3 regions of the Turicibacter sp. genome follow, and region 3 is predicted to be linked to each of the others. Evidence: riboswitches for the same ligand, from Rfam matches in the RefSeq annotation. Region 3 holds a riboswitch; each other region holds the start of a gene.
What was found. Region 3 has a riboswitch for lysine ahead of J6D32_RS08460 (transporter substrate-binding domain-containing protein). Riboswitches for the same ligand answer to the same signal wherever they lie in the genome.
Positions count from the first base shown of each region.

Region 1: it holds a riboswitch for lysine, as region 3 does, so the genes downstream of both, J6D32_RS01380 (YfcC family protein) here and J6D32_RS08460 (transporter substrate-binding domain-containing protein) in region 3, are expected to answer to the same signal.
Region 2: it holds a riboswitch for lysine, as region 3 does, so the genes downstream of both, J6D32_RS01875 (Na+/H+ antiporter NhaC family protein) here and J6D32_RS08460 (transporter substrate-binding domain-containing protein) in region 3, are expected to answer to the same signal.

Region 1 is NZ_JAGAVR010000008.1:74,709-82,979, forward strand. It holds gene J6D32_RS01355 (staygreen family protein) at 1-24, opposite strand, end outside; gene J6D32_RS01360 (copper homeostasis protein CutC) at 94-768, shown strand; gene J6D32_RS01365 (tetratricopeptide repeat protein) at 858-1,967, shown strand; gene J6D32_RS01370 (alpha/beta hydrolase) at 2,833-3,609, opposite strand; gene proC (pyrroline-5-carboxylate reductase) at 3,739-4,545, shown strand; lysine riboswitch at 4,842-5,015, shown strand; gene J6D32_RS01380 (YfcC family protein) at 5,291-6,724, shown strand; gene J6D32_RS01385 (M20 family metallopeptidase) at 6,850-7,980, shown strand; gene J6D32_RS01390 (AI-2E family transporter) at 8,136-8,271, shown strand, end outside.
Region 2 is NZ_JAGAVR010000011.1:9,283-17,553, forward strand. It holds gene pdaA (delta-lactam-biosynthetic de-N-acetylase) at 1-11, shown strand, start outside; gene J6D32_RS01870 (hypothetical protein) at 645-797, opposite strand; gene J6D32_RS01875 (Na+/H+ antiporter NhaC family protein) at 1,221-2,828, opposite strand; lysine riboswitch at 2,986-3,158, opposite strand; gene rlmD (23S rRNA (uracil(1939)-C(5))-methyltransferase RlmD) at 3,411-4,817, shown strand; gene J6D32_RS01885 (tetratricopeptide repeat protein) at 5,242-6,513, shown strand; gene mtnN (5'-methylthioadenosine/S-adenosylhomocysteine nucleosidase) at 6,812-7,522, shown strand; gene J6D32_RS01895 (response regulator transcription factor) at 7,635-8,271, shown strand, end outside.
Region 3 is NZ_JAGAVR010000065.1:15,177-23,447, forward strand. It holds gene J6D32_RS08445 (rhomboid family intramembrane serine protease) at 1-497, shown strand, start outside; gene rnhC (ribonuclease HIII) at 782-1,708, opposite strand; gene J6D32_RS08455 (endonuclease MutS2) at 1,817-4,162, shown strand; lysine riboswitch at 4,275-4,442, shown strand; gene J6D32_RS08460 (transporter substrate-binding domain-containing protein) at 4,519-5,331, shown strand; gene J6D32_RS08465 (amino acid ABC transporter permease) at 5,334-6,095, shown strand; gene J6D32_RS08470 (amino acid ABC transporter ATP-binding protein) at 6,105-6,845, shown strand; gene trxA (thioredoxin) at 7,028-7,342, shown strand; gene hrcA (heat-inducible transcriptional repressor HrcA) at 7,532-8,271, shown strand, end outside.

The DNA.
Region 1 (8,271 bases), on a different contig from region 3:
ATAATCAGATGTAGCTTCATTCATCTATATGCCCCCTTTTAATATAATTTATGAGAGAATATAGGTGAGCGGAACATGTAAGGGAGGATATTTATGCTAGAAATTATTGCAATGACATTAGAAGATGCAAAAACAATTGAAGAATGTGGAGCTGATCGAATTGAACTAGTTAGTGCCTTAACAGAAGGGGGATTGACGCCAAGCTACGCTATTATTGAGAGTGTTGTGAAAAGTGTGAAAATTCCAGTCAATGTCATGGTTAGGCATCATGCTAAAAGTTTTAATTATAGTAATGAGGAAGTAGATTTAATGATTCGGGATATCGAAATCATTAAATCATTGGGCGCAAATGGGATTGTTCTTGGACTATTAGATGGTCAAAATCAGATTGAGGAACAACAACTTAAACAACTTTTAAATGTTTGTAATGGATTAGAAGTTACGTTTCATAAAGCCATAGATGAAACAAATGTACTTGAAAGTGTTCAGACATTATCTAAATATCCACAGATTACAAATATTTTAACGGCAGGGGGACTGAATCATATTACGAAGAATGGCGATGTGATTAAACAAATGATTGCCAAGTCAGGACACATTAACGTTTTATTAGGAGGAGGACTAACTCTTGATAATTTCAATTTGATAAAAACAGAGACAGGGGCTACAGACTTCCACTTTGGAACAGCAGTTAGAATAAACAAATCTCCATTTGGTGAAATTGATAAACAAGAGCTTTTGAGATTAGTTAATTTAGCCAAAAAATAGCATACTTTTAGATATTTTTTTATACAAAGAGTTAGTTATACGTTAAAATATAAGGTAATCATTTGTAAATAAGGTTCGGAGGATACGTTATGTTTTTAACAATTGGAGAAAAAATTCGTCAAGTACGTAAACAGTATGGATTAAAACAAGTTGCCTTTGAATCGTTTGGATTTTCACGTGACTATATTAGTATGTTAGAAACAAATAAAAGATCTTTAAATGAAGAAATGAAACAACTCATGTATGATGCATTAGATCAATTAACAAATGGATTGTTTAAAGAGAATTATACGTATGAACAATTTTGTTTAACACCAGAACAACAAGCAGAAATTTGGTTAGAGGAACATTGCACGTTAGAGTACGGTCTAAGTGATTATGAGATATTTAATGAAGTTGCGACAAAATATGAATTATTTCAACCACTTATTAATTTGAATGAGAAAATAGCAATTCATTATTACACTACTCGTGATCATCAGAGATCAAATGAATACTTTTTAAAGGCTATTTCATATTGTAATCAAACGGATATCAACCCAGCTAAATATTATAATTTGGTTGGAGTAAACTTTAATCAGCTGGGGCAGTATAAAGATGCCATTGCACAATATAAGATAGCTAGTTATTTCTTATCAGAAGAGACAGGAAGTCTTAAATATAAAAATTTATATGATATGTCTACTAGTTATTTATATGATGGAGATTGTGAACAAAGCTTAATTTATATTGATGAAATAATGAATCAGAATGAAGATATAATGGCAAAAGGTTCATCATATTTATTAAAAGGGATGATTTTACAAAAACAAAATAAGGATGAAGAGGCCAAAAAAATATTATTAGAGTTCATTGAAAATCCATTTTGTCCTCCAATTTTAGGACATGCTTATCATAATCTAGCCTATTTAGAATACAATAATGGATTTTATGAAGAAGCTTTAAAATATTTAGATTTATCATTGAAGTATAGAGAGAACTATTCACATAACAGTGTGACTAACTCTATAGTAGGTGAAATTAATTATCGATTGAAAAAATATGAAGAAGCTAAATCAATTTTTAATGAAATTAAAAGAGATATTTTTACAAGTGCTCATATGGACCAAAAAGAGGATTTTATTACATGGGGACTTCAAATGTATCTTGATTTAAAGGATTTTGATTCAATTAAATCTTTATTTGAAGAAGTAAAATAGTTAATCAAACAAGCATTAGCTATTCCCTCAACTTTATTGTTGATGGAAAAACAACTTTATAAAACAATTATTAACGAGAGTTTAATTAAACCAGATAAAGTGTTACAGTATACTTCATTAATAAAATCTCTATGATGGAAAATGTCACAGATTTCGACAAAAATCTGTGACATTTTTTAAATTCAAAATTTGTGGGAAACTAAGTATAATAGAGCTTGTGAGATGAAGTGATGAGTAAATTAATTAGAGGTTTTTTATTTATTAAAGAAACTTAGGGGTAAGTTTTTGGGTTAGTGTTATGTTATTCAATTAGTCGTTTATTTATTTCTCTTAACTAGTGGGACAGATAAGAGCAAAAAAAGAGTGTTAGTAGGGGTACTAACACTCTTTTTTTGTCTAAAAAGCAATAATATTCAATAGGATTAAACAGGTTAGTAGAGCAGGAATAGAAAGTAAATAAACTAGTTTCTTTTTGCTTTCGCTACTGTTATGGAATATAGTGACAAGACAGATTAATACTAAATCAATTGTTAAAAAGAGGGTTATTACATTGTGTGAGATTTTTAGGTCCCAAATACCAGGAATAAAGAACTCCATCAAGGTTAAAAGGGTGATAATAAGAATTCCCCATAAACTTTTAGATAAATCTAATTCGTGTGATTCATTATTGCGACAAGAAAAATATACACATTGAACTAAAACTACTGAGGTAAATAAGTAAGGACTTAATAAAAAAAGTTGATAAATATACTCTATGATAAACTGAAAATTCAATAGTTAACACACCCTTTCATTAATTTTTATGTAAGCTAAATTTTTGATATGATAACTATTTTAAGCACCAAAAAAGCAGGAAACTCCCTGCCTAAAGTAATTGCGATTTAAAAAATGATTCTGTTGACTCAAATAATAATGCTAAGTAATTAAGAGTCTCAAATCCATGACTTGCACCGGTGATTGTAATGAGTTGTGCTCGATTATTGTAGTATTTCAAATATTCATAAGAAGTCTCGATTGGAACAGTTAAATCTTTATCCCCATGAACTAATAAAACAGATCCTTCAAATTTCTGTGCCGTTTCATAAACGTGTAAGTTAATATCTTGAGTGAAGAATTTCATACCGACTTGTAGAGTTCCCCATGGAAGATAACCAGATTCCTTTATCTCTTCCGTTATTTGTTTTCCAAGTAAAAATCCATTTCTAGCCATGTCAGGAATAAAACCAGCGGGTGCCCATAAGCAAAGTGACTGAATATCATGTGGACGAAGTCCTGCTAATAGACTAGCAACGCAGCCACCCATACTCATTCCAAGAACACCAATACGCTTTGAGTCAATATACTCAAGTGAGCGAACATAATTTAAAATAGCATGGGCATCTTCAAGTTCGGTACTTACAGACATATCTGAGAAATCACCGTCGCTTTCACCACTTCCCATAAAATCAAAGCGATAAACTGCAATACCAGCAGTCTCTAATCGTTTAGCCAATCTTACGAAGCTAAATCCAAATTCACAACGATTAGCTGTGAAACCATGAAATAAAATTATAGCTGGAATAGAAGAACTTATTTGATTAGGAAGGTGTTCAGTCCCACGTAAAACAAATCCATCTCTTACAAACTCAATAGCTTTCATCATTTAAAAATCCCCCCTAGTATGATTACTAAACTTACTATACCACGAAGGCAATGAATAGTTAAGTAAACGTTTTTATTATTATTGAGAAGTATAAATAAAAGACTATAATAAAATAAAGGAGGATGAAATATGAAGTATCCGGTTGGATTTATTGGTAGTGGTAATATGGCGATGGCGATGTTAAAAGGATTATTGAAATCTGAATTAATATTATCAAATGATATTTTGATGTCTAATCCTAGCCAGACAAAAGTTAATCGATTTGTTGAAGATTATAAAATAAATGGGACAACTTCAAACCAAGATGTTGCAAATTTATGTCAAATTGTTATTTTAGCAGTTAAGCCATATTTATATCCCGCTATTATTGATGAAATTAAAGAAAGTATTCATAAAGAAACCATTATTGTGAGTATTGCAGCAGGACCAACACTTCAAATGATTGAGGACTATTTTCAAAAAAGTATTAAGGTAGTTCGTACAATGCCAAACACACCAGCACAAGTCGGTGAAGCGATGTCAGCAATTATACCAAATCGCAATGTTACAGAAAATGAGTTAAATCAAGTGATTGCTATTTTTAATAGTTTTGGAAAATGTGAAGTGGTGTCTGAAGTATTAATTGATTCCGTTATTGCTGTGAGTGGATCATCACCTGCTTATGTTTATATGATGATTGAAGCAATGGCTGATGCTGCTGTTTTACAAGGGATGCCACGAAATCTTGCTTACGAATTTGCTGCACAAGCAGTGCTTGGAGCGGCGAAAATGGTACTAGAAACAGGGATGCATCCAGGGGGATTAAAAGATCAAGTTTGTTCACCAGGTGGCACAACAATTGAGGCAGTTGCTAAATTAGAACAAGAGGAATTTAGAGCAAGTATTATGAATGCTATGGAAGCTTGTGCAAAGAAATCTAAAAAAATGAGTAAATAAAAAAGACACGCTTTAAAACTAGCGTGTCTTTATAGGCTATTTATATAATTTATCTTCTTTTTTCTCAAATTTTTTTTCCTCATGATGTTGTTCTTTATGATGAATTTCCATTTCATGAATTTTTTCTTTAATACTCATTAAGGCCATCTCATTTTTAAAAATTTATTATAGTTAGCTCTCTATAGTGTATTTATTAAAAAAATATAAAATAGAAATTTTATTGGATAGTTACATAAATTTACACTTGCAAAAGAATAGAATATAGTTTATGATTTAATTAATTAAAAAATAAATAGGTTTTAGATAGAGGTGCGGTAACTAAGAGTACTATTGAAGAGTGAAGACGTAGACGCAATAGGAAAGGAGTTCTCGCCGAAGCCTATCATCGATACTTTAAGGTGATAGAGCTGGTGTTATGTAAAATATACTTAACACTGTCACAAAATATTTTGTGGTGAGCTATCATTTAAGATGAATGCATTGTATATCGATTAAATGATATATTAAAATTCAAAGTCTTGAGTGATTTGCTCAAGGCTTTTTTTTATTAAAGCCAACCATAAAAATTGTGGAGGGCTATCATTTGAGCATTCAAAAGTAAACGCACGTTATGTGATTATTTCTGAAAAGTCTTGAGTGATACTCAAGACTTTTTTTATTGTGAAGCTCTTGCACCTCATACCATCCAAGAAAAGATGGGGACAATGCTTTATTGGATGTTAAAAACCTGAAGGGAGATTAATATATGTTAAGTCTTAGAAGAGCCAGAAGTATTGAAACTGAGGCAGGTGCGAAAAAAGAATTTAAAGTACCACATACGCTAGTTATTATTTCTTTTATCTTAGTCATCGTTGCCGTAGCAACATGGATATTACCAGCTGGGATGTATGAGCGAGTGGTTAATGATTTAGGTCGAACAGTCGTTGTGGATGGATCGTTCCAATACATCGAGCAATCACCGCAAGGATTATTTAGTTTATTACAAGCTCCATTAGAAGGAATTGTAGGAGCTTCAGAAATTATTGCCTTTTTATTTATCGTAAGTGGAGCAATTGCTATTATTACAAAAACACGTGCAATTGATGCTGGAATTACAAGTGCCGTTAAATCGTTCCATGGAAAAGAGATGTTAATGATTCCGTTTATTATGGGATTATTCTCATTAGGTGGCGCAGTTTTTGGAATGACGGAAGAGGCAATTCCATTTATTGCAATGTTGATTCCACTTTGTTTAGCTTTAGGTTATGACAGTATTATGGCGATGGCTATTTCTTATGTTGGATGTATTGTTGGTTTTGCTACAGCAATGATTAATCCATTCTCAGTAGGGGTTGCTCAAAGTATTGCAAATGTTCAAGCTGGATCAGGTGTGGGATTCCGTACTCTAATTTGGGCAGTTACAACTTTAGCATCTATTCTATTCTTAATGTGGTATGGTCGTCGTATCAAACGTAATCCAGAATTAAGTCCCGTTTATGAAATTGATCAGTCACGTCGTGAAGCATTAAAAGAATCAACTGAAGAACATATCGAGTTTACAGTAAGACATAAAATTATTTTATCTTCGATTTTAGTTTGTTTAGCTGGAATTGTCGTTGGAGTACTAAAATTTGATTTTGCTATTCCAGAAATCGCGGCTTTATTCTTAGCTACAGGAATCGTGGCAGGATTTATTGGACGTTTAAGTTTTGATGATATGGCAACATCGTTTGTAAGTGGAGCAAAAGATATGATTGGAGCAGCTATTGTGGTTGGATTTGCTCGTGGAATCGTGATTCTTGCACAAGATGGTCAAATTATTGATACAATTCTTTACCAATTATCAAACTTCATCGGTCAATTACCTTCGTTAATTGCGGGATATGTCATGTTCTTTGTTCAAATGTTTATTAACTTCTTTATTTCATCAGGTTCAGGACAAGCAGCTTTAACAATGCCGATTATGGCGCCACTTGGTGAGTTAGTTGGAATTACACCGCAAACATCAATTTTAATTTTCCAATTTGGTGATGGATTCTCAAATGCGATTTTCCCAACAAGTGCAGTCTTAATGGCTTGTTTGGGGGTAGCAGGTATCCCATGGTCAAAATGGATTAAATGGATTTTACCACTACAAGTTATCTTTGGAGTAATTGCTATTATCTTTATTACAATTGCTATTTTAATGGGTTGGTCATAATATTAATTTTGCTAGGCATTTTCTTTATAGAGAATGCCTAGTAAACTATAGTTGAACTTAAAATGAAAAATGAATTAGAATAAGAAGAAATCTATCAATAGATTTTTGTATACAGGAGGGGCATTATGAAAGAACAATTATTGCAAATTAGTGAAGAGCTTAAACAAAGATTATGGGAAATGAGTGACTATATTCATGATCATCCTGAGCTTGGAAACCAAGAGTTCGAAGCTGTAAATACATTAACTTCATTTTTAAAAGAACATAATTTTTCAGTTGAAGTAGGTGTTGCAGGATTAGAAACAGCATTTACAGCGGTTTACGATAGTAAAAAACCTGGATTATCTGTCGCTTATTTATGTGAGTATGATGCATTACCTGATTTAGGTCATGGATGCGGTCATAATATGATTGGTGTAATGAGTGCTGGAGCAGGGGTTTTATTGAGTAAAATTATCGATGAAGTTGGTGGAAAAGTTTATGTTTTTGGAACGCCAGCTGAAGAAACAAATGGCGCTAAAGTAACCATGGCTGAGGCAGGATTATTTAATGAGATGGATGCTGTTATGATGGTTCATCCGGATGGATATACAACAGAAAGTGGAACATCTTTAGCAATGGAAGCTTTACAATTTGATTACACAGGACGTCCTTCTCATGCAGCAGCGAGCCCAGAGAATGGAATCAACGCTTTAAATGCGGTTATTCAATTATTTAATGGAATTGATGCATTACGCCAACATGTTAAATCAGATGTTCGTATGCATGGGATCATTACAAATGGTGGGGTAGCAGCGAATATTGTACCAGAACATGCCACAGCACAATTTTATATTCGTGCAGCAACGAAAGAATACTTAGCAGTTGTTAAAGAAAAAGTTTTAAACATTGCACAAGGTGCTGCTTTAATAACAGGAACAACAGTAGAGATTAGTAACTATGAATTATCTTATGATGATTTAAAAACGAATCAAGTATTATCAAATGCATTTAATGAAAATTTACGTCAACTTGGAATCACAGATATTCATCCAGCTAAAAAGGAAACTGGATCAGTCGATATCGGAAATATTAGTAACATTTGTCCAACGATTCATCCCTATATTGGAATTGGTGATTGTAAGATTGTTGGACACTCACAACAAATGGTTGATGCAACCGTTACAAGTCTTGCACATGAACGTCTAGTCATTGCAGCATTAGCTTTAGCATATACAGGATATGACGTGTTAAGCGAATCAATTAAATTAAAATAAAATACTTTTATATGCCACCTCATCTCGTTAATAGGATAGGTGGCTTTTTTACAAAAATTACTTAAATATAGGCGAATATAAGCTACTTTTTTAGCCTAATAATAGTATATAATAGAGTTATAATTTAGTATGAAATAACAATAATAGGAGGAGTTATGAAGATTAATTGGGATAAAAAATATACTACCATTGCGATATATGCTTTTATTGTCATTTGTTTCAGTATTGTTTTTGCTAACATTATATCAAAATTAGATGCTTTTACAGGAAAGATGAGCCAAATAATGGCCG
Region 2 (8,271 bases), on a different contig from region 3:
CTATTGAATAAAAACCCGAAAAAACACAAAAAAGACATACTCTTTTCATTATTCGTACATAAATATATGTCATAATATAAACGGATGAAAATGATAAAAAATTTTCTCCCCCTTTGATTTTCTTATTCATTATGTTTTCTCACTCCCTAAACGGTCTGTGTTCCCCCACAGGCCGTTTATTTGTTAGCCCAACTATTTTCGTTTTACGAAAATTAGTTGGACTATACTCCGCCTTTGGCGGAGTTATCCATGCAAGTGCTGAGATAGACGTGAGTCTATCTCTTTTTTTATAGAAGGTGTAGATTTTAGCAGAATGATGGATTAGCGCTACTATGTTAGCTGTTCTTCCTAAACGAAGTGAAGGATAGAACAACTATACACCTGTGGTGTACTCGGCATCAGGCCGAGTTATCCTAACAAGGGGGACCCCATCCACGAAGTGGTTTTCTCCACTAATGGGGTGGCAAATACGCTAGGTGTGAGCCCATTCCCTAGTAGCAGAGGATAAGATTGCTAGTCCCAATCGCTAGGTAACCCATTGCCTAGTAGCGGAGGATAAGATGCTAGGTGACCCATCTCATTTTTATAAAAGAATTTTATTATTTAACATAAAAAGGTCCCGCTTCTATTGGGACCTTTTTATGTTAAAACATATCGGTGTGAGCCCCGACTTCGACGGCAAGTTCAAGAGCAGAAATGAGTTTTTCAGCTTCGGTATGACCGGGTGCGATTTCGAGTAATTCTTCGACTAGATTGTATTGACTTTCGGTAAGTTGGAAAGTTTTTGTTTTTTCCATGAAGAGTCTCTCCTTTTATTCGAAATACTATTAGTATAGGTAATTTGTTTCCTATTATACTTTATTAGTTATTTTAAAATTTATGACGATTTTCGTTGAATTTTAAAGTTTATCATTGTGATGATAAAGCCCTCAGTTTCCTCTTCAGATTTTGCAACATCTGAAACATTAAATCCTATAAAAGGAAGAAAATAAAATTTTAAAAAAGTTTGTTTATTTTGTTTAAGATTTGAAAAGTGTTCCCATAATGTACTTGTATGAGACGTAACTCTCCCCCTATGTTATGTTTAGTACAAGATGATAAATCTTTTCTCCAATTCTCAACCTCTCTTAGAAATATAATAAAAAGGAGTCATTGAATCAGTTTCCCCCCTGTTCATTGACTCCTTTTAAATTTATGTCATATTCTCCCGTTTTGATTTCTTATTCATTTGGCATTAAGTGTAGGTTTTCAACTTTCTTAACGTTTTGACGTCGAGCATAGAAAATTACCAAAGCAAATCCTAAAGCCATGACGATGTAAGACGTCATTAAAGTCCCTGTCACCCCAAACGCCATATAGCCTAAGGCAGCGATACCTGCTGATAATAGAGCGTAAGGGAGTTGGGAGTTGAAGTGAGCTCCGAGGTCACAACCTGACCCAGTGGCTGATAGAAGGGTTGTATCTGAAATCGGTGACGCGTGATCTCCAAAAATTGCACCCGATAAGACAGCAGCCATAACCGGTATCATCAGATTTAAGTCGATGGCTGCGGCAACACTTCCCGCAATTGGAAGTAAGATTCCGAATGATCCCCAAGATGTTCCGGTTGAGAAAGCCATAAAACTTGCGACTATAAACATGACAACTGGAATAAAGTTTGGATTAATATTGGTGCTTGTAATCACTGAAGCTAAATAGCCTCCAGCATCTAAGGCTCCAACTAGTTCACAAATCGCCCAAGCTAATAATAAAATTCCAATCGCTCCAAACATAGAGCGAGCTCCTATCATAAAAGCTTTTAAAAAATCAGGTAGTGTGACTTCTTTGTTTAAAACATGACGATAAGCCAGTCCCATTGAAACGATTAATCCAGCCATTCCTCCATAACGAAGTGCTTTAGAGAGAGCGATGTTGTCAAGGACGGTGAAGAAGAAGTTAAACTCAGGATCAGTGACTGATTGTGCCCCTTGAATTCCGGTGATAGCCATTGTTCCAACCGTGACAATAATTAAGGTTAGAATAGGAAGAATTAAGTCCCAAATCGTTCCTTTTGAAGATTCAACATCTTTTTCATGAGGATTCGATAGTTCGCTGCCTACAATTGAGCTGTCGCTTCCTTGTAACGTGTCGGCTTCGTATTTTTTCATTAATCCAAGATTTAAGTTAAAGCGAATGACAACGAAGACCATGATGAGGGTTGTGATGACATAAAAATGATAAGGAATGGTCATTAAGAAGGCTGAGAAGGCACTGTAAGAAATGCCTGCTCCTGCTAAGATGACAGCCATAGAACCCATGATTCCAGTTGCCCAACTTGAAATGGGGGAAATGACACAAATAGGTGCTGACGTTGAATCAACGATATAAGCGAGACGAGCTCGCGATACTTTTTGTGCTTCGGCTAATGGTTTTGAGACATTTCCAACGACTAAAGCGTTGAAGTAGTCATCAACAAAAATCAGAATTCCTAAAATAGCAGCGGTATATTGTACCCCTTCGCGTGTTTGAACGCGACGAATAATGGCTTTTGTAAAAGCAGTGGCCCCTCCTGATAAGACGATATAGCCTGTAATAATACCTAGGGCGATTAAAAAGAAGATGATGGACATATTCCACTCATTTAAGAATCCGTAAAGTCCATCCTCTTCAATGACTAGAGAACTAAAAGTGATGAGTAGGGTTGAGATGGTATCTCCGATGCTAAATGCTGATAAAATTAAAGCAGCACAGATGACACCGACTCCTAGTGATAAGATAACGCGACGTGTGATGATAACCAAAAGAATTGTGAGGATTGCCGGAATTAAGGCATAGATGGTTCCAACCATTTTCATTCTCTCCTTTTATATTGAACTTTGATTGAATCATCTCGTCCGGCTCTGAAAGTTATAAAAAAAAGAGCAATGCAGAGTTAAACTCATACATTGCTCAATAATGGGGTAGCTAAAAAAAGATCCCTTAGTGATACACGTATTATTTAACTCTCCGATCATTAGTTCTCCACTACCATAGGCAGTGACAGTGTTAGACTTCTTCAATCTAACCCCAGCAAAAAATAGCGGACACTATTTTCACTTCGGCATGGATACCTTTTAGAATTTGTCTTAGACGTCACTCTCGAAATTCCTACTCTTTAGCCATGCACCTCTAACTCATCAAAGAGAACAGAGACGTATTCAATTATCCCTATTGTAGCATCTTTTATTGTAGAGTCAATATGAATTGTTATAAATAAGTAAAAATGGTATAAAATTACGTATCATTGCAACATAATAAATGAAAGATCATCATCTCAGTGTATTTATTGCGAATAAGAGAGGATTTTGTCAACTATCTGCGAATAAGATATGTAAAATAATCACGAATGTGGTAAGATAAAGGGTAGCTTAAAAGCATTGGAGGTTTTTTTTATGAATATGTCACCTTTAAAGGTTGGTCAAGAATTTTTAGTGACGATTAAACGCATCGGGATTAACGGTGAGGGAATCGGTTATTATAAAAAACAAGCGGTGTTCATCCCAGGAACATTAGTTGGGGAAGAAGTTGTGGCAACTTGTACACGTGTAGCAGGTGGTTATGCAGAAGCAGAATTAGTACGCGTTAAGAAAAAATCAAGACATCGTTGTCAACCAGCTTGTGAGGTTTATGGACAATGTGGTGGATGTCAATTACAACATATGACCTACCCGGAACAATTGCGTATTAAACGCGATGCCATTTGGCAAGCGGTTGAACGTTACACCAATTTAGATCCTGAAGAATTAGATATCCGTCCAACGATGGGAATGGATAATCCATATAATTATCGTAACCGTGCTCAAATGCCAGTTGGGTATGATGAAGATGGTGTGATGGTCGGATTCTATAGCATGAACTCACGAGAGTTAGTAAATGTCACAGATTGTGAGGTTCAATACGAAGAAATCAACAAAGTCGTGAATCACGCGGTTGATTTATTAGATGATTATAAAGTTTTTGCGTATGCACCCAAAACGAAAAAAGGAACAGCTCGTCACATTGTCGTTCGTCGTGGATATCGAACAGGTGAGATTCAAGTGACGTTTGTATTAGCGAATAAAGACTTCAAGAAGATGTATTCTTTAGCGCTTGATTTAATGAAGTATTGTCCTGAAGTGAAGTCAGTTTATGTCAACTATAATTCTGATGACACGCATGAAATCTTTGGACCAGATATGATTAAAGTAGCGGGAGAAGATTTCATTACAGATCGTTTAGGTAAATTTAAATTTAATTTATCACCACGCGCTTTCTATCAATTAAATCCAGAACAAACAGTGAAGTTATATAATCAAGTGAAGTATGCTGCTTCTTTAACAGGAACTGAAAAAGTGGTAGATGCTTACTGTGGAGTTGGAACGATTGGTCAATGGGTGGCTGATCAGGCAAGTGAAGTACGTGGGGTGGATATTACTCGTGCGGCTATCATTGATGCGAAAGCAAATGCAAAATTAAATAACATTGATAATACGTATTATGCGGTTGGTAAAGCAGAGTCAATCGTGCCAAAATGGGCAAATGAAGGGTTCAAACCAGATGTGGTTATCGTCGATCCACCTCGTACGGGAATGGGGCCTGAGTTAATTGAGATGTTAAAACGTGTCCAACCAAAACGTATTGTCTACGTATCATGTAATCCATCAACGTTAGCTAAAAACTTAAAAGAGTTAACAAAAAAATACCGAGTAGATTATATTCAACCGATTGATATGTTCCCTCAAACATCTCATGTTGAAGCGGTTGTTCGTTTAACTCGTATGGATAAATCAGAAAAAGTAAAAAAAGATTCACGTCGTTAATTTAGGAGACTGAATCGACATCATAAATTTTATCTTAAGCGTCATAAAAGATAATTTTATAAGGTTAAAGGCATAGACCTTGCGACTAGAATTAAAGTCAAGAAGATTACTTAAATTGTAATGTTCTTGACTTTTTTTGTTGTTAGATGATTTAGATGAGTGAAATTTAAATGCATAAAATGACAGGTTTAGAAGAGATGAATCATGAATTAGAATATTAAGAGGATGAGAAGTTTATTTTCTATCATTAAAACCAAGAAAAATGATGTTTTTTGTTGTAAAATAGAGTTAGGTTATATCTATCATTTAAAATAAGTTTTTCATACTTGGAAAATTTTTAGCGATACTCGTGGAGTTGAGAATAGATACTTATAGGATGTCTTAGTCTCAAAAAGACTTAAATTCTCAGGATGATTTAGATTGGATGGAGTTGAAGCAATTGTTTTTAGAAGTATCAGAAAAAATCAAATGGTGTCGACGTCAATATCATATTAAGCAAGAGGCTTTTCAGGCGTATGGTATTTCTCGTAGTTATATTAGTATGGCAGAAAATGGACGCCGCATTATTCCTAATGAAACAGTTGAGTTGATTTATAGCATTCTTTTGGAGTTATCAGATGGGGCTTTACAAGAAGAGTTTACACTAGAATCATTTAAAAAATCGGCCGTTGAACAGGCAAAGGATTGGGTGTCTGAGCGCTGTCGATTGGAAACCTTATCAACTGAATATGAAAAATTTAAAAAAGTCGTGGCACAGTATGAACTATATGAAGAAGGCCTAAAGTTAGAAGAATTAATTGCCGTTGATTATCAACAAAAAAGTCAATGGATTGAATCGAATCAACACTTTTCGTTGGCGATTTCCTACGCTTCTTTAAGTCATCAAAATCCAACGTTATTGTACCGTGGGATTGGTTTAAATATGGAGAAAATGGGAATGTATGAAGAGAGCATTTCTTATTTGAAGATGAGCCTTCATTCACTAAGCCCAGATATGACGGAGTATCGTTATAAAATTCTTTATAATTTAGCCAAAGGATATTTTCAGGTCGACCAACTTGATTTAGCGTTAAATCATATTGACTTAGCACTAAGAGAGGGAGAGACGCCCCAACCTCTAACTCGGGCAGCTCACATTATTCTTAAAGGGATTGTTTTGCGCAAATGTGGTCGAATTCAAGAGGCCATAGACGTGCAAGTTGCTTTTATTGAAAATCCATGCTATCCGCCATTTGTCACCGAAGTTTATCAAAATTTAAGTTATTTATACAAATCTCAAGGGAGATTTGAAGAGGCATTGGAGGTTTTAAATCATTTAGTTCAGGTTGTGACCGATGAAGTAAAAAAGCATTTAGCACTTGGATTAATGGGGACTATTTATTACGAGTTAGGTGATTATGAACTGGCAGAGGATTACTTAAATCAATCAAAAGAAAAAATTTTAAAATATGGGATATTCGAACAAGCGAAAGCTGTCACGAGTTCTTTAATTGATATGTACATTTTAAAAGGAGTTGAATCACAGATGATTAACTTCTTTGATGAAATAAATGAGTATGTTGGTCAGAAGTATTTATCACCCGCTATTTTTCATCATGTCAAATCTTATTTGTTTGATCAATTTTATCATAATAAAATTGATGAAAGACAGTTCAAATTATGGATGTTTCATGTCGAATGTTTAGGAAGGGATTAAAATGAAGAGAAAATGATTAAGGTTATTCGTGATGATGGGGGTCTTCATCCATAGTAATTTATTCAATTTTGAAGTTTTAGCTTATGATCACACTACAGAACATGGTTGGGAAACGACCCCAGATATTCGTGTTTAAGTCGAATGATCATCACTTTAATTAAACTCGCTTCAATAATTGGAGCGAGTTTTTGTATGAAATCCCTTCAATAGGTTCTCGTCTATTAACTATTGCATATAGTAAGATAGGTAGAAATGAGTCAGATAAAATTGATCCTGAATTGGATAAAGGGTGATGAACATGTTGTGTATTTTTTGCGAATCTAAGTTTGAAGCGCAACAATTATTAGCTAAATTGAATGATTATAAAATCGTCACAGATTATCTCTTCAACATTTATGAAATAAAATTGAATGGGAAAGATATCATTTTGGTTCAAGCAGGAGAGGGAAAAGTTAATTTTGCTTATGCAATGGGTGTGATTACAGAGAAGTATCCGATTACCGCGGTTATTGGATTTGGAAATTGCGGATATATCGGAAAGCAAAAAAAAGATCTTGGAGATATTGCCATTTCAGATATGGTTTTCCAATATGATGTCGATTTTCAAGCCAATCATTATCGATTATTTGAAATTCCTGGAACGAATCAAGTTGTTTTCCCAAGTGACTTACATTTAAAGCAATTTGCTTTAATGGCTTGTAAGTATTTAGATTATAAGGGCCAGGTTGGACTTTTTGGAACAGCAGATCGTTTTATTAATAGTAGCATTATTTCCGAACATTTAAATCAAAGTTATCGCATTGAGTTTATAGATGTTGAGGCAGCTGTTTTAGGTCAAGTCGCTTATCGTCATCATCTCCCATTTATTTGTGTTAAAGCAATCTCTCATTATGGAGATGATGACGCTTTTCAAACCTTTAAACAGGCGTTTCAAGCTGCTAATGAACGATCAAGTGATGTTGTTTATACGATGCTTGAAGCCATGACGCGAAAAGGTGTTTATTGTTAGGAATATAAAATAATTGAAAAAGACAACCTATAGTTGTCTTTTTTTGATGAATTTTATTTAATTTATGATATAACTGAGATAAGTTAATTTTTTTTAAGGTGGGATGAAGTAGATGAAAAATAGAATTTTAGTCGCTGATGATAATCAAGATATTCGTCAAATTCTTCAAATCTTATTAACAGGTGATGGGTACGAGGTTGTGACGGCTTGTAATGGTGAGGAAGCCATTGAATTAATGGATGAGAGTATTGGACTTGTGATTTTAGATGTCGAGATGCCAAAGAAGTCTGGGATTGTTGTCTGCTCTGAAATACGTCAGAAGTCTTTTGTTCCGATTTTATTTTTAACGGCCTATGGCCAAGAATCGGATAAAACGATGGGATTTTCAGCGGGTGGCGATGATTATATCACGAAACCTTTTTCAAATAGTGATTTATTGATCCGTGTTAAAGCATTATTAAGACGAGCGTATCAGTATCATTCAACGACTCAGGTAAAGGTAGAACCGACGATTACGATTGGTGATTTAGTGGTGGATTTGAATTCGACGCGTGTGATTTTAGAGGGAAAAGAGGTTTCCTTGACCACGACAGAATATGAGATTTTACGACTATTGATTACTCATCGTAAAAAAATATTTTCGATGGAACAAATTTATCAAAGTATTTGGAATGATTCAGGGCAAGTGATTGGCGACAATGCCGTCATGGTTCACGTGCGAAATTTGAGAAAGAAAATTGAGAAGGATT
Region 3 (8,271 bases):
TCATCATTGGGTCTGCCTTTTTAGGAAATTTATTTAGTTTTGCTTTTATTGAAAATGTTTCTTTAGGAGCTTCTACCGTTGCTTATGGGTTACTCGGTGCCATGCTGTTTTTAGGAATTGAAAATAGAAAAATGTTTATGCATTTAGTAAAGGGAATGATTTTTCCCATTATGCTATTTTCAATTGTTTGGGCAATCATAGATCCAACGATTGACTTTTATGGTCATTTAGGAGGGTTTTTAGGAGGGTTCTTAATTGCTTCAATTTTAGGACTTCCAAAAACTAAACAGTATTTATCACGAACAGCGTTAGCAACTGCCACCTATGTGTTATTAGTGATGGGACTTTTTACACGTGGAACACTTTTAACACAGCAAACGGATTATTCTGACTATAATATGGCGTTAATCTATTATTATTTACAAAATAATGAACCTGAAAAAGCAGCCCATTTTATTGATAAATTAGATATTAAGTTAGAAGAAATAGTCAAATAAAAAGTATGAAAGTTTCAATTAGAACCTATTAGCTTACACTTGAAACAGTGTGTGCTTATAGGTTCTTTTATTTTATAAGATTTAAGTGGCAATCCATTTTGTATTCTTTAGCATCTTTTAACCCCAACGTAGAAATTGAGAATTTCAATCCCAATAGAGAAGGAAAGTCGTCGAATAAAAAAGATGAACTCTGTAGGATGCAGAATTCATCTTTTAACTGTCATTTAATTCGCCTTTTTATAAAAGATCAGATTATTTTCATCTCAACTCTTTTATTTGAGGTTCTATTTTAAAATTTTATTTGTATTCGCAAAGTGCCATTTTGTTAAAGACTGAAGTGTTTCTTTTCCATGAAGTTTAACAAATTTTCGTCCTGCGATGTCGACCGGAGCACCTGCACCTTTTGGTAGTTCAAATTGATATTTTTTACTCATAATTTGCATGTATTTAACAAATGAGGCGCGAGCTAAAATTGAGGCAGCTGCTACCGCTACGTGAACCGATTCGCCTTTTTGAATAAAGTGAAGGTTTTCGCTGATGATGGTTGGTTGTTTAGGTAATTTCTTCAAATAGTCATAGTACTTTGCTTCATTAACGAACTCATCCATTATGATGAAATCAGGAAGGGAAGGGAGTGACGTGGTTAATTTCAATAAAGCTTGATTATGGAGATAGGCTTTAATTGAGTTTGCATTCATTCCTTTTTCAACCATGAGGTTATATTTTTCATTAGGTAGAACGAGGCATTGATGGGGAATCATCGTTTCAATTTGATGAGCCAGTTGACAAATCTCAAGATCTTTTAATGCTTTTGAATCTTTAATTCCCATTTCTTGAAGAAAAGCTATTTGATCTTTTTCAACAGACGCACAACAAACCACAATCGGTCCGAAGTAATCTCCTGTTCCAACCTCATCACATCCGATTGCTGAAAGCATAGCAATGTTGCTTGGGAGGGTTGACTTTTCATTTAAAGTTGATTTTTTAGGAGTCGTTGAAGTAGGTGAAGCCTTTTGCCACTTGTTTGCTTCAATCTCAGGATTCACCCCTTGAAATACCACTTTTTTGCTTAGATAAGCCGTAATGGTACAAGAAGTGGTCTTTGCTTGAAAAAGAGTATGATTTGGAATTTTAATAATTTGTTTTTCGTAATATTGGTACATTTTTTCTAGTATTTGTTGCGATACTGTTAAGGTAATTGTTGAAGCCATAGGGTCACCGTCCATTTAAATGTATACTATGATTTTAACAGAATTTGTGTTAAAATAACATCGTTAAAAATTTTTGCAAATTTTTTTTGCTAAAGTGGAGTGAGATTAGTGAAACAAGCTATTCAGATATTAGAATTTAATAAGATTAAACAAACGATTGAGTCGTTGTGTGCTTGTTCGCTTGGACAAAAACGCGTGGCTTTATTAAAGCCAACGACGATTGAAAAAGATGTGGAGTATGGATTAAATCAATCAGATGAAGCCTTAAGAATTATTTACGCGTTAGGAGAGGCTCCACTAGGTGGGGTATCTGATATTTCAGAGGCGATTGCGCGTGCGAAGATTTCAGCGATTCTATCTTCACAAGAGTTATTAGCGGTGAGCCGCTTACTTTATGCGGTGTCACAGATGAAATCTTTTGCAGAACGTTTAAATGAGATTAAAGTCGATGCCCCGATTTTTGCACATCATACGAATACGTTAGTCGCTTTATCGAGTTTACAAAATGCTATTAATGCGTGTATCGATGAGACAGGATATGTGATGGACAGTGCATCAGGTGAATTACGTAGTATTCGTCGTGCTATTCAAAGCACCGAATCTCGTATTAAAGAACGTCTAAATCAAGTCGTATCAGAGCGTCGTAGCAAATTGACAGATGGAATCGTAACGATTCGTAATGAACGTTATGTTGTTCCAGTTCGTGCAGATTATAAAAATACGTTTGGTGGAACGATTCATGATCAATCCTCATCAGGAAATACGTATTTTATGGAACCAAAAGAAGTGGTGGATTTAAATAATAAGTTGCAAGAGTGGCATGTAGAAGAACGCCGTGAGATTGAACGTATTTTACGTGAATTAACCGAAGAAGTGAAGAAGTTTGTCGACTTACTGTCATTAAATGTTGAGCTTCTTGGAGAAATTGACTTCATGTTTGCAAAAGGAAAGTATGCCCGTTTAATTAATGGAACGCGTCCTAAAATAAATACTAAAGGGATTATCCGTTTAGTGGCTGCTAGACATCCCTTAATTGATCAAAAGTCTGTTGTGGCTAATGACATCGAACTTGGAGATGAGTATACGACGATTGTAATCACAGGTCCAAACACAGGGGGGAAAACTGTTACGTTAAAAACGGTGGGATTACTAACGTTGATGGCACAAGCAGGTCTTTTAATTCCGGCACACGAGTCATCACAATTGGCTATTTTCGATCATGTTTTTGCTGATATTGGAGACGAACAAAGTATTGAACAAAGTTTATCAACGTTCTCATCTCATATGACAAATATCGTTAAAATTATGGAACGTTTAACAGTGAATAGCTTGATTTTATTTGATGAGCTAGGGGCAGGAACCGATCCGAAAGAAGGCGCATCACTTGCTATTTCGATTTTAAATTATGTTAAGGTTCGAGGAGCGCGTACGATTGCGACGTCGCATTACCCTGAGCTTAAGGCCTATGCTTATGAGCAAGATGATGTGATTAATGCATCGGTTGAATTTAATGTTGAGACGCTTTCCCCAACGTATCGTTTACTTGTTGGAGTACCTGGACGTTCAAATGCCTTTGAGATTTCAAAACGTTTAGGATTAAAAGAGGCCATTTTAAATCAAGCTCGTTCATATGTTGAAAGTGAACGAACAGAAATGACGGATTTAATTACAAAACTTGAGGATCGTGGATTACAATTAGATCAGGAGATTCAACATCTTCAGCAACAAAATACATTAGTTGAAGAAATGAAAAAAGAATATGAGCAAAAACTGGCAAAATTTGAGGCAGAACGTGAAAAAGTCTTAGAGGATATCAAAAAAGAAGCATTTGAAAGTGTTCGCCAAGCAAAAGAAGAAGCAGAACAAATTGTGATGGATTTACGTCGAGCGAAAAAAATGGCTGATTTATCAATGAAAGATCATGAGTTAACAGAAAAATTGACGTCATTAAAGAAAGCAGAGGCGAAACAAGCAGAGCAATTTAAGAAAAAGGCTCAAAATAAACAGCCGTTAAAACCAGGTGATGAAGTGATGGTTTTATCTTTAAATCGTCAAGGTGAACTGATTGAGCAAACCAAAAATGGAGAATGGATGGTTCAACTGGGTATGATGAAAGTGAACATTAAACCTGAAGATCTTCAATATTTACGTAAATCGGTTCAGAAAAAGGAAACAAAAAAAGGGCAAATGGTTCATAAACGTAATAGCCATGTCGGAATTCAATTGGATTTACGAGGAGAACGCTATGAAGATGCTATGTTAATGCTTGATAAATACTTTGATGATGTCTTATTGGCTGGATATCAAACGATTACGATTATTCATGGTCATGGAACGGGAGCTCTTCGCCAAGGGGTTCATAAATATTTAAAACAAAATAAACACGTTGCAAGCTTTAGATTTGGGGGAGCCGGTGAAGGTGGAACTGGAGCAACGGTTGTTGAATTAAAATAAGGGAGTCCTGTCTATCTCGAGTCAATCGGGATAGATTTTTTTGTGAAAATATATTTTTCAAAATAAAGTTTACATTATATGGAAATCATGTTATTTTATAAGAGGACAAAAAAAATCGTATAGAGGTAGCGTTGCATCAGAGTACAACAGGGAGCTGGCAAGTGAGGAAATGTTGGAAAGGTAATCATCGCCGAAAGTTTCGTATTGGCAAATACGTCACTTGGGGTTGCAGGAAATACCTGTAACACTCCTTCAGTTTTGAAGAGGAGCTATTAAACAGAGGACTTTTTTTCAGTCGTGTTAATAGCACGACTTTTTTTGTTACAATCAATTTTAATCAAAGGGGAGATTTTAATATGAGAAAATTAGTTGTAACGTTAGCAGGATGTATTTTGCTTGCAGGATGTAGCGGGAATGCTACAAGTAATTCAAAAGATACGTTTACGGTTGGAATGGAATGTAATTATGCTCCGTTTAACTGGCAAACGTCAGCACCAACACAGACAAGTGTATCAATTGGTGGAGCAGGATTTTGTGATGGATACGATGTGAGAATTGCAAATGAAATTGCAAAGAGCATGGAAAAAGAGTTAGTGATTAAAAAATTAGAGTGGGATGGTTTGCAATTATCACTAGAATCGGGAGAAATTGATGCGATTATTGCTGGGATGACCGCTAATGAGGAACGTGAACAAGGAATTGATTTTACGACACCTTATTTTGAATCAGAAATGGTACTGATTGTTCGTGCAGACGATGATTTAGTTCATGCAACATCTATTCAAGATTTTAGTGGTAAAAATGTGATTGGACAGATGAATACTAATTATGATACGGTAATTGACCAAATTGAAGGGGTGAATCACTTAACACCTAAATCTTCTTATCCTGAGTTAGTGGTCTCTTTACAATCAAATGAAGCAGATGCTATTACGGCTGAATTACCCGTTGCCGAAGGGGTCATTCAAGCTAATCCAGATTTGACTATTGTTCACTTTGCAGAAGGTAAAGGATTTGATATTGATACATCTGTTTCAATTGGATTAAAAGAAGGCAGTCGTGGTACAGAGTTCTTTAATCAAGTTCAATCTGCTTTAGATAATATTTCAGATTCGACTCGAAATGAATGGATGACAGAATCTCGCGAAAGTGCGCCAACAGGTGAATAATTATGATGTTCTTAACCACTCAAAATGGCTTTTTAAATAAATCATTTTCTTTATTTGTTAAAAATTTTGATTTGTTCATGTATGGAATTAAAATGACACTCATTTTAGCTTTTTTAGGAACGATGTTAGGCTTAGTTATTGGGTTAGTTCTAGGGGGATTGCGTGCGATTACAATTGAACCAAGAGACTTAAAAAGTGTAAAAGTGTTAAAAAAAATGATGCACTGTTTGATAGGTCTTTACGTTTGGTTTTTTAGAGGGACTCCAATGATGGTGCAAGCGATGTTTTTATATCATGCTTTACGTCCTATTCTAGGGTGGAGTTCATTAACTGCAGGGATTGTGATTATTTCGGTTAATACTGGGGCTTATATGGCAGAAATTATCCGTTCAGGTATTCAGTCAGTGGATAAAGGGCAACTTGAAGCCGCTAGAAGTATTGGAATGACCGCTTTTCAATCGATGATGTACATTATCTTACCTCAGGCGATTAAAAACGCCTTTCCTTCTATTGGAAATGAATTTATTGTGAATATTAAAGATAGTTCAATGTTAAATGTCATTGGGGTGATTGAAGTTTTCTTCCAATCTAAATCAGTAGCAGGAAGTGTGATGCTATATTCTGAGACGTTTTTTATTACGTGCCTCATTTATTTAGTGTTAACGACAATTACAGCACAAATTTTAGGTTGGATTGAAAAGAAAATGAACGTGAAAAAAACTTCATTTCCATCATCGCAAACGGTTCCAATGGCAAATCTTTAGGAGGAGAGTATGGCAGAAAATACGATGATCAACATCCATCATTTAGAAAAACGATTTGGAGAACTAGAGGTTTTAAAAAACATAGAGTTTCATGTGGATAAAGGAGAAGTTATTACGATTATTGGATCAAGTGGAAGTGGGAAATCAACTCTACTTCGATGCCTTAATTTATTAGAAATTCCAGATAGTGGTGAAATCTTATATCGAGGCCAGGATATTTTAAAGGGAGAACTTAATGTTAATCAATACCGAACTAAAGTCGGGATGGTGTTTCAAAGTTTTAATTTGTTTCAAAATAAAACAGTTCTTGATAATTGTGTCATTGGACAAACAAAAGTATTGAAACGAAGAAAAGAAGAGGCGATCGAAAAAGCGATGTTTTATTTAGAGAAGGTCGGAATGAAATCATTTGCTCATGCAAGTAGTTCACAATTATCAGGGGGGCAAAAACAACGTGTAGCCATTGCGCGTGCTTTATGTATGGAACCAGAAGTATTGTTATTTGATGAACCGACAAGTGCCCTTGATCCTGAAATGGTGGGTGACGTTTTAAAAGTCATGAAACAATTAGCGGAGGATGGATTAACGATGATTGTGGTGACACATGAAATGGGATTTGCTAAAGAGGTAAGTCATCGAGTTGTTTTTATGGATCGAGGGGTGATTGCTGAGGAAGGAACACCAGATGAAATCTTTGTAAATCCTAAACAGGCACGAACGAAAGAATTTTTACGCCGATATTTAAATTAGTTAAAGGATCGTGTTGGCGCTCCATTTACTGTTTAAAATAAAGGGATTGTTAGAAAGTTATGGGGATAGGTGTCTAAAAATGTGAAATAATATTTGGGTGAAAGTGCAATCTATTTGTAATTTCATGGTAATATGATATACTTATGATAGACTATCAAGAAGTATTAGAGGAGGAAATAAACATGGCAGTTATTCATGCAACAGAAGAAAATTTTGCTCAAGAAATTGCAACTGGATTAGTTTTAGTTGATTTTTATGCAGATTGGTGCGGACCATGTAAGATGATTGCGCCTGTTCTAGAAGAGTTAGCGACTGAATTACAAGGTGTTGCTAAAATTGTTAAAGTAAACGTGGATCATTGTCCAGGTGTTGCGTCACAATTTAAAGTGATGTCAATTCCAACATTAATTTTATTTAAAGACGGTCAAGCAGTTCAGCAAACAGTTGGATTCCAACCAAAAGCGTCGTTATTATCATTAATTGAATCGCATAAATAATTCAAAAAGACGCTCCTAGGAGTGTCTTTTTTTGTATGAAATAGCATGAAATGAGAATATTAATCAAGGTAGACGGTTGCTGAAGTTAGACTTCTGAAAAAAATAAAAAATTAGCACTAATGAGTTGACAGTGCTAATAAGGTTATATATAATGGTATTAGCACTTGATGATAACGAGTGCTAAAAGAGGTGTTTACATTGCTAACGGAACGACAAATACTTGTTTTAAAGGCAATTGTAGAAGAGTTCATACACACGGCACAGCCAGTAGGTTCGCGCGTCTTATCTAAAAAAGAAGAACTGAATTTTTCAGCTGCTACGATTCGAAATGAAATGGCAGATTTAGAAGATTTGGGCTTTCTTGAAAAAACACATACGTCAAGTGGTCGGATCCCGAGTCAAAAGGGATATCGTTATTACGTAGACTACCTTGTAAAAGAAGAACCTATGGAGACAACACCAGAAGTAGGAATATTTAAACAATTGTTAAATCAAAAACAATTTGAACGTGAAACAACCATTAAAGAAGCGGTTAAATTGCTCTCAAGTTTAACGAATTATACGTCAATTTTATTAGGTCCCTCTCGTGATTACAGTCGAGTCAAAAAAATTCAGTTTGTTCCGATTTCAGATGCACAAGCTGTCTTTGTTCTTATTACAGACCAAGGGCATGTTGAGAGTCGGACAATTACGATTCCTGACAATATTGATATTAAAAAAATGGAGACCATTATTAAAGCGCTCGATGAATTACTTGTCGGTGAATTTGTGGGTGAAATCCATGATAAGTTAACTGAAAGCTTTGAAAATCAATTACATGATTTCATTACATACAAAGAGGAAATTATGTATACAATGCTTCAATTACTTTCTCAGTCGCTCTCTCAAAACAATTATATTCTAAGTGGAAAATCTAATATTTTGAAACA